DNA from 2 places in the Bacillus aquiflavi genome. Region 1 is predicted to be linked to the other one. Evidence: a T-box and tRNA genes for the amino acid it is inferred to sense, from the RefSeq annotation. Region 1 holds a T-box; the other holds one or more tRNA genes.

Region 1 (4,939 bases):
AACGTCCCGATTTTATAGCCCGCTGTTTGTAAAATTGAGCGTAAAAATGAAACGGTTGAACCTTTTCCATTCGTTCCTCCAACATGGATTGTTTTCAAGGAACGTTCTGGATCATTTAATCTTTCCATCATCCATTCCATCCTTTTGACACCCGGCTTAACACCTAACCGTAAACGTGAATGAATCCAATTTAATGCTTCTTCATATGTATGAAACATTTTGTAACACCTCTTATTCATTAAATTCTCTTTAATAACAGGGAAGACGAATCCCTTTTATCTGAGATCCGTCTTGTAGCTTTATCCCTATTTTTATAAAGGGCTTTACTTATTTTATTAAAACACTATTATCCATTTAACTCTTTAAGGCGGGATTGAACTACAGATCTTTTTTCCATGTAGTCTTTTTCCTTTGCTCGTTCCTCATTAATTACTTTTTCAGGCGCCTTCTTTAAAAAGCCCTCGTTACTTAGTTTTTTCTGTACCCGTTCTACTTCTTTATTTAGTTTTTCTAACTCTTTGTTAAGACGGGCAATCTCTTCTTCTACGTTAATAAGTCCTTCAAGCGGCAAAATAATCTCACAACCAGTTACTACAGCGGTCATCGCTTTCTCAGTTGTTTCATTTTTGTGTTTTTATTATCAGTTCGTCTGGATTACAGAAGCGTTCAAGATATACGCGATTTTTTTCTAGCGTTTGCAGGATTGTTTCATCCTTCGCGTGGACCATCATTTTAATTTTTTTACTCATCGGTGTTTTGACTTCAGCACGGATATTACGTACTGAACGAATGATTTCCACAAGTAGCTTCATTTCACTAGCTGCCTGTTTGTCTGTTAACCGTTCATCCACTTCAGGCCATTTTACAACAGTAATTGATTCACCTTCATGAGGAAGGTTTTGCCAAATTTCTTCCGTCATGAATGGCATAAATGGATGTAAAAGACGCATCGTATGATCAAGAACATAAGCTAAAATAGATCGTGTTGTTTTCTTGGCTTTTTCATCATCCCCATATAATGGGAGTTTTGCCATTTCAATATACCAATCACAAAATTCATCCCAAATAAAATTGTACAGAACACGGCCAACTTCCCCAAATTCATATTTATGTGAAAGTCGTGTTACGGTTTCTATCGTTTCATTTAAACGTGTTAAAATCCATTTATCAGCTACAGACTTTTCGCCATCTAAATCTATTTCTTCAAAAGTTAAACCATTCATATTCATTAATGCAAAGCGTGAAGCATTCCAAATTTTATTCGCAAAATTCCACGTTGCTTCTACTTTTTCAACGCTAAACCGTAAGTCTTGACCAGGTGAGCTCCCTGTTGCTAAAAAATAACGGAGTGAGTCTGCACCATATTGATCAATAACCTCCATTGGATCAACACCATTTCCTAATGATTTACTCATTTTACGTCCTTCTGCATCGCGAATTAAACCATGAATCAGTACGTCTTTAAATGGGCGTTTCCCCGTAAACTCTAGACCTTGAAAAATCATTCGGGATATCCAAAAGAAAATAATATCGTAACCTGTTACAAGACAATCTGTTGGATAATAACGTTTATAATCAGCTGCGTCTACTTCAGGCCAGCCCATCGTTGAAAATGGCCATAAAGCTGAACTAAACCATGTATCTAGAACATCTTGATCTTGCTCCCAATTTTCTATATCTTGAGGTGGTTCATGATCAACATAAACCTCCCCCGTCTTCTTATGATACCAAGCAGGGATACGATGGCCCCACCATAACTGGCGGGAAATACACCAGTCACGAATATTTTCCATCCAGTGAAGATAAGTTTTTTCAAATCGATCTGGAACAAAATGGACTTTCTCCTCTTTCTTTTGCAATTCAATTGCTTTCTCGGCAAGCGGCTGCATTTTTACAAACCATTGTGTTGATAAATATGGTTCAACAACAGCACCGCTTCGCTCTGAATGACCAACTGAATGTGTATGTTCTTCAATCTTAAAAAGAACTCCCGTTTCTTGTAAATCTTTCACGATTTTCTTGCGGCATTCAAATCGATCTAATCCTTCGTATTTGCCTGCCTTTTCATTCATCGTTCCGTCTTCGTTCATTACTAAAACTCGTTCTAAACTATGACGATTTCCAATTTCAAAATCGTTCGGGTCATGAGCAGGAGTAATTTTTACTGCACCTGATCCAAAATCCATATCAACATAGTCATCTCCAACGATTGGAATCTCCCTTCCAACGATTGGCAATATTACTGTCTTTCCAATTAAATGTTTATAACGATCATCCTCAGGGTGAACAGCAACTGCTGTATCTCCAAGCATTGTTTCTGGACGGGTTGTTGCGATTTCAATCTCACCAGAACCATCTGCAAGAGGATATTTCATATGATAAAATGCCCCTTGTACATCTTTGTATATAACCTCAATATCAGAAAGTGCTGTTTTTGTAGATGGATCCCAATTAATAATATATTCTCCGCGGTAAATAAGACCTTTTCTATAAAGAGAGACGAATACTTCACGAACTGCCTTTGATAACCCTTCATCTAACGTAAAGCGTTCCCGGTTATAATCTAATCCGAGACCTAGCTTTGACCATTGTTCACGAATATGTCCGGCATATATTTCTTTCCATTTCCATGTTTCCTCAACAAACTTTTCCCTGCCTAAATCATAACGGTTTTTTCCCTCATTACGCAGTTTTTCTTCAACCTTTGCTTGTGTCGCAATCCCTGCATGGTCCATGCCTGGCAGCCACAAAACATCGTTACCTTGCATTCGCTTCATTCTTGTTACAATATCTTGTAAAGTCGTGTCCCAAGCATGACCCAAATGGAGCTTCCCTGTTACGTTTGGCGGTGGGATCACAATCGTATATGGCTGTTTTTGTTCATCGTCCTTTGCCTAAAAAAACTTTCCTTTTATCCACCAGTCATAGCGACCTTGTTCAATTGCTTTTGGGTCGTATTTTGTTGACATTGTTAATTCATTTGTATCCATTTTCTAAGTCCTCCTACTGTTATTTATAAGCAATTACTTCCTCATTCATCTACTTTAATGTGATACTCATACACGAGAAAACGATAAAAAAACTCCATACATCCTTAAAAGGACGAATGGAGTCTAATTCGCGGTACCACCTTAATTCCAATTAGTCATAGACAAATTGGCACTTTCAATTGATAACGGATTTCCCGTCTTTCACTATAAGGCGTTTTTTAGCCGTTCGCAAAAGAAGCTCAAGGGTGACTTTTCCTATGGTTCAACTTAGAATATCTTCCAGCTTATGATATTCCTCTCTGAAAGTGAATTTCCATCATACTCTTCCCTCTCATTGCTTATTAAATGATATTTACTCTTCATTACTAGTAATAGTACCGAAAAAAAGCTTGTTTCGTCAATAAGGATATCCTAAATTTTTTGACTTTATACTGTGAATAACGTAAGTGATATGACTTGAACCATCTGGATAACGAATAAAATTTTATATAATCAGTCGCCTCAACATGGAAGATGCAAAACATAATTGTAACCCTAACATAGTATCGGAAAAGTTTTATCACTTACGCATTCGTCTAATCATATGATAGTAAAAGAGTGGAGAAAGTCTAGATTGGGGGGATGGATGAATGAGGAAGAAATTTAACCCATATACATTTCCGCCATGGTTAAAAAACATTAGAAATGTAACCGCTCAATTTATTATTCCATTTTCAATATTTCAAGGCATCCGCACACTTTTATTACCGACTACATTCGATGTTTTATTTTTAACGATTTTAATCGCCCTCGCAGTTGCTTTTCATTACGAATGGATTTAAGGAGCCAAGTGTTTTTTTTATTCCTTGGCTCCTTCCTGAGCATGCTTTTTTTGTCTTTCACTTTCATCTATTTTCATTACGATATACTCAATATTTTTCATATGCCAATACTCTTGTTGCAATTGCTGTACAAATTTAAATTCTTTTTTTCGTGTTTTTTTTAAGTAGTAGTTTTGGGCAACACGAATTAATGATCCTGGATAAGCAAAATAGCTTAAAAATAATGACAATTCATCTTCTTTAAAAGGAAAGTACTTAAAGTAAGTGTATATCCAATCAAGACAAGCTTCATGCTGTTTAGGATAGCCTTTTAAAGAGCGGGATAGAAACGGCAGCAAATCATGAAAAGGTGGAGCTAGTTTGGAATTCTCAAAATTAATAAAAAAGCCGTAGCCGCGGTCATCGTATAAAAAATGCTCAGTCGAGACCTTCCCGTGAATGATAACTGCCCGCACATTCGTTTCTTCCTTTGTTTTTTCATACCACTCTTCAAGCTTTCCCTTAGCAAAACGAAGAGCCTGATTGATGTCATTAAAATAAAGGCAAAATAGCAATTCAAAAGGTGACATATACCAATTTTTCTCACAGATCTCAATAAATCCATTTATAAATTCCTCATCTTTTTGCCATTTTAAAACGGTATTTTCGTAGTGTTCCGTTTTTTCATCTTTATCAATCGCTATTTCTTTAGCTGATAATGTGTGTAGCCTTGCCAATTCCCGAAAAAGCTGTTTATGACGCCCATCTCGATTTTCTTTCATTTCATTCGACAACCACGGCATTAAATAATAAAGCTTATGATTATCCAAAATTCCATAACGGCCATCAATAGTTGGATAAATCGGAACAATTCGATTATAACCTTTTTGATATAGAAACTGTACATGATGAATAAAGTCAATACCTGAAAAAGGGGTAATTTTTTTTAAGGCAAAAACACCTTTATTTGAATATACTTTTTGTATATTCCCAAAATCTTCAACAAAATATGGTTTCAGCGAGTATTGTTTTAAAATAGGAGTAAAGTGTTTCAGACGATTCTGTTCATCCATAGATGTCACTCTCTTTCGAATCGTTACAAATGATAAAATAGAAATCTTTATCCCTATGAGTAGTTAAATTAAAAAT
Region 2 (4,939 bases), 1.6 Mb from region 1:
CTTTAACAGGGCTTGGAATTGATGTACATCCTGGTGCACAAAAATACTTTGATGAAAAGGGAGTTAAGTAAAGGCCTTTTTAAGTTGAATAAGAGTTTGACCGGTCGAGAGGCCTGGTTTTATCCTCAGGCCGGTTTTTTATTTGTATCATTTAACGATAACGGCTATTTTTGAACTGTTTAGAATAGTATAAATCTTATTATGTAATAAATATTTTTTCAGGTGGGGTTTATATGTTAAAAAGAAAGCTTCTCTTTCTGATACCCCTTTTTATTTTGTCCATTTCTATTTTTATTTTCATTCCAATAAAGGAAGCGCTCGTATTCAAGTATGAAAATACTGATGAAGTGATAGCTTACATTCCTTTTTCAAACGAAAAAAGCTTTCAAATTAAATATACACACTCCATCCACCTTTCAGATGTAGTCGAAAGCTATAAAATGACAGAAAACAATGAAATGATGCAATATGAACTCATGTTTGAGGACTTTGCGATTGGGATGCCATCTGAGGGGGGGGAAGGTGAAAAGTTTATTGTTAGTGACGGAAAATATTATCTTAAAAATATGAGGCGGACTTTCCCTTCCATTTTTTTAAGGACGGGGAAAGTCCGAGCAAATCATACGATTATTTATGAAAATAAAGAATATCCATTAGCTCAATCGATAAAACCCGGGACGTTAGTCCATATAAAAGGAGAAAAACTTACTATTTTACAACTATTGAAAGGAGTGAACATCCTTGAGCACTAAGGGGGAAACATTATCACAAAAAGAGCAGCAAGAGTTATTAGAGAAATTTGATCCAGAGGCCCGTACCCGTCATCTCAAGGGAGTCTTTGGGAAGATTGTCTTTGTAGGTCTTTTGTCATTTTCACTTTTTCAGCTTTATACAGCCATTTTCGGGCAATTAGCGAGTCAATTACAACGTTCCATTCACTTAGGTTTTGCGCTGGCACTTATTTTTTTACTTTTTCCTGCGCGAAAGAAAAAAGGGATTAAGCATAAGGTTCACTGGTTTGATGTCATTTTAGCAATATTAGCCGTTGGGGTAGGTTCTTATTGGCCGCTTATGTTGGACGAACTTGCCAATCGTGCGGGCAGGATTACTGACCTTGATTTCTATGTTGGATTAGTTGCTATATTATTAGTATTAGAAGCAACTCGCCGTGCTGTTGGGTTACCTATTACGATAATCGCAGGTTTATTTTTGGTTTATGCGATTTATGGACCTTACATGCCAGGATTTATTGCCCACCGTGGGTTAGAGTTAGATCGTCTAGTCCAAACGATGTTCTATACTACTGACGGAATTCTTGGTACACCACTTGGGGTGTCGTCTACTTTTATCTTCCTGTTTTTACTTTTCGGTGCATTTCTAGTGAAAACAGGGGTTGGCCAATATTTTAACGATTTGGCTGTAGCAATCGCTGGAAGAAGTACTGGAGGTCCGGCAAAGGTTGCTATTTTTTCTAGTGCATTACAAGGTACAATTAGTGGAAGTTCTGTTGCAAACGTTGTAACTTCAGGTTCATATACGATTCCAATGATGAAAAAGCTCGGTTATCGCAAAGATTTTGCGGGAGCAGTTGAAGCTGCTGCATCGACAGGCGGTCAGCTAATGCCGCCAATAATGGGAGCTGCGGCCTTCCTAATGGTAGAATTTATCGGTGGAGGTATCACATATTGGGATATTGCTAAAGCTGCTGCAATTCCAGCTTTGCTTTATTTTACAGGGATTTGGATTATGACACATTTTGAAGCAAAAAGGGTTGGTTTACGGGGCTTAAAGAAAGAACAAATACCTAATCGCAAAGAAGTATTTAAAAAGATTTATCTCCTACTACCAATATTAGCGGTCATTATTTTGTTAATGAGTGGAATGAGTGTAATGCGTGCTGCATTATGGTCGATACTCATTACAATTCTAATTAGTGCTATTCGCAAGGATACGAGAATTAGTTTTAAAGATATGATTTTAGCACTAGTTGACGGTGCCCGTACTGCACTTGGAGTTGCTGCAGCGACAGCAGCAGCAGGGATTATTGTTGGAGTTGTTACAAAAACTGGACTTGGTTTAAAGCTTGCAAATGGTTTAGTTGACTTAGCAGGCGGGTTGTTAATTCCAACATTAATACTAACAATGCTAGCTGCCCTTGTGTTAGGAATGGGATCGCCAACAACAGCAAACTATGTAATTACATCAACAATCGCAGCACCAGCTATTATTAAGTTAGGCGTGCCTGACTTGTCAGCACACTTGTTTGTATTCTACTTTGGAATTATTGCTGACATTACTCCACCAGTTGCTTTAGCTGCATTTGCCGCAGCAGGTGTATCGGGTGGGGAACCGATTCGAACCGGGGTGAACTCGGCCAAGCTTGCAATTGCGGCGTTTATTATTCCATATATGTTTGTCTTATCGCCAGAACTGTTAATGATTGATGCATCATGGGGTGAAATCGTCTGGATTGTCATAACTGCTTTAGCGGGAATGACAGCAATTGGGGCAGGCGTCATTGGCCAATGGATTAGAAAACTAATGGCATGGGAAAGACTTGCTGCTATTGCAGGCGGTTTACTGTTAATTTATCCTGGAGGATATTCTGATATGATCGGTCTAGCAATATTTATCGCTTTACTCGTTATGCAATTTGTTATTAAACGAAACGATACACCAAAAGCTGAAGCACAAGCAAACTAGTTTTAATTGGTCCGTAGAGAAAAAGAGATTCTCTACGGACTTACCCATATGAGGAAGAAATGATCGCGACAATGATCAATAAAAATTCAAAATATCTCTTGACAAATTCAAAAAAAAATAATATATTTATAATTGTCTTCATAATAAGATCTCGTAGCTCAGCTGGGAGAGCGCTACCTTGACAGGGTAGAGGTCGTTGGTTCGAGCCCAATCGAGATCATAGCAAGCGGTAGATTGCGTTATATAAACGTTTCTACCGCTTTTTTTATATTCCATAGACATCGTTTACAATGGCTACCTGCAGATAGCGCTCAATTTCTAACGATCATTATTTCATACGTCATTCTAAACGACCTCTACCCTGTCAATGATGGAAATTGGTAATTAATAAGAAGCTGAATTGATTAAATTTAAAGATAGTATAGGATTTGGAAAATAAATGTTTCTATTCTTAGGAAGAGGAGGACATGGAAAAAGGTATGACAAAATGAAATACTTTTAGATAAAAAAGTATTAATCGAACGTTTAACGAAAAATGTATTTGCTTATACTAGTTCAGTATATTTTAAATTTGATAGGCTAAGGCCCAAATTTTTACTATAGTAGCAGGAGCTTTACAAGAGTTATATTTGGGCCAATCTCGGGTGTTGTTGCGGATGGAGTTGATAGGAAAAAAGCTAACGAAAATGAATGCACAAAGTTAGGCTGTAATATCAAATTCATTAAGTTCAAGCTTACTATTTAAAGAATGCAAGCGTTTATTAACAGTCTGAATCCTTTTGTATTCCAAAGTGCTGTTTCGCAAGTTCTTTGAATTTCTTATTGTTCATTTTATTTTTTGTTATGACTCCATCTATCCGTTGTGTAAATGAGGTATTTGTTAAAATTAATTTTCCGCTATCTGTAAACAACGAAATTAAAGGATTTTTATTAAAGGGGGATTTTGGATGTTCACAGATTATTGTTTGGATCTCATTTAGTTCGGATATATCTGCAACAGGTTTACTGGAGTCAAAGGCATAGCCTATTTTCCAATCTGTATCTTTATGTTTTAATTTCATTTCAAGAATATGGTCTCCGTGTACACTATTCTCCTTTTTAATTCGAAATTCCCCATTTTTAGAGGTTACAGATTCTCCTGTTAAAGGAACAAGTTTTAACGGTAAATTACCTCCGAATCCTGTATCAATTAAATAAGTTTGCCCTTCATGATTAACAAGAATCGTGACGTGGGTCCTTCCTAGTTGTTGAAAAGCTTGAGTTTCATTATTATAAACGCCCCCACGAACTAAGAATGCATTGAATCCATTTTCAATTAAAAAAAAATAAAAAATGGCATTTAGTTCATAACAAAGGCCTCCTTCATTTCTGACTAATATTTTGTTAATTAAGTTCTCCTTCGTGATTTCATAAGTCTTATTCTCAATAATACATAAATTTTCGAAAGGAATGGATTGTGCTGTTTTTTCAAGAACGTGTTCTAGTTTTTCAAATCCAATATTTTCATCTTCTGAAATGCCTATTCTTTTGCGAAATAATATATTCAGCTCGGTCAATATTATTCCTCCTTTTTAGGATAAAACCCTATTGTATAAAGCAGATTATTTTTTTAAGTGACTTCAAAAATAGGAGTAAGCTCTAACATTAGCATTCTCTGTTTACTTTAATAAACTTTTATTATTCTGTCTAGTTTAGCCAGTGAATTTGGCAAGTGATATGTAGTGAAAGCCCTTCAAAAAACGAAGGGCTTTTCTATTATTTATTCGGACAGTGGTACCAGTGGTAGTAAAAATTCTCAAGAAGTTTTGCAAAGCAAGATGCTGTATAGTAGTTGTATACACCGTTTTGCGTTTGTAACTTCTGATCTATTTGGAACTGTTTAACTTTATCAGCTGTCCATTGATCGTAAATATCTCTTTCTTTATTTGCCTGTTGAATATATCCTAATGCTGCTAATTGAAAGTGGACAATTTTAACTGCTTCGCCTCGGTCGCCAATTGTAATATAAATATTCTTCTCCTCCCCGCTACTCGTAATATATTTTAGTGGATCTAAAGCATAACTCTTACTACTGTTCCAGACAGGCTGATGAAGTTCGAAATGTAGGTGATAACCATATGAATGGCCAGTATTACCAACTTCGCCAATCTTTTGCCCTTGAGTCACTCTTTGGCCGACGGATACATTTATGGAATGCAGGTGAGCATAAACTGTCTCATAATCTTTCCCATTAACT

What was found. The T-box of region 1 lies ahead of K6959_RS12050 (valine--tRNA ligase). A T-box ahead of a tRNA ligase gene usually reads a tRNA of that ligase, here a tRNA-Val.
Region 2: it encodes a tRNA-Val, which carries the amino acid that the T-box ahead of K6959_RS12050 (valine--tRNA ligase) is inferred to sense. The anticodon was not compared.

What each region holds. Positions count from the first base shown of each region.
Region 1 covers NZ_CP082780.1:2,477,970-2,482,908, forward strand. The annotation lists gene K6959_RS12045 (bifunctional folylpolyglutamate synthase/dihydrofolate synthase) at 1-218, opposite strand, end outside; partial or broken gene K6959_RS12050 (valine--tRNA ligase) at 347-2,990, opposite strand; T-box leader at 3,096-3,334, opposite strand; gene K6959_RS12055 (hypothetical protein) at 3,620-3,811, shown strand; gene ysxE (spore coat protein YsxE) at 3,829-4,863, opposite strand.
Region 2 covers NZ_CP082780.1:862,279-867,217, forward strand. The annotation lists gene K6959_RS04375 (TAXI family TRAP transporter solute-binding subunit) at 1-71, shown strand, start outside; gene K6959_RS04380 (DUF1850 domain-containing protein) at 234-752, shown strand; gene K6959_RS04385 (TRAP transporter permease) at 742-2,703, shown strand; tRNA gene K6959_RS04390 (tRNA-Val) at 2,851-2,923, shown strand; gene K6959_RS04395 (arylamine N-acetyltransferase family protein) at 3,465-4,259, opposite strand; gene K6959_RS04400 (peptidoglycan DD-metalloendopeptidase family protein) at 4,459-4,939, opposite strand, start outside.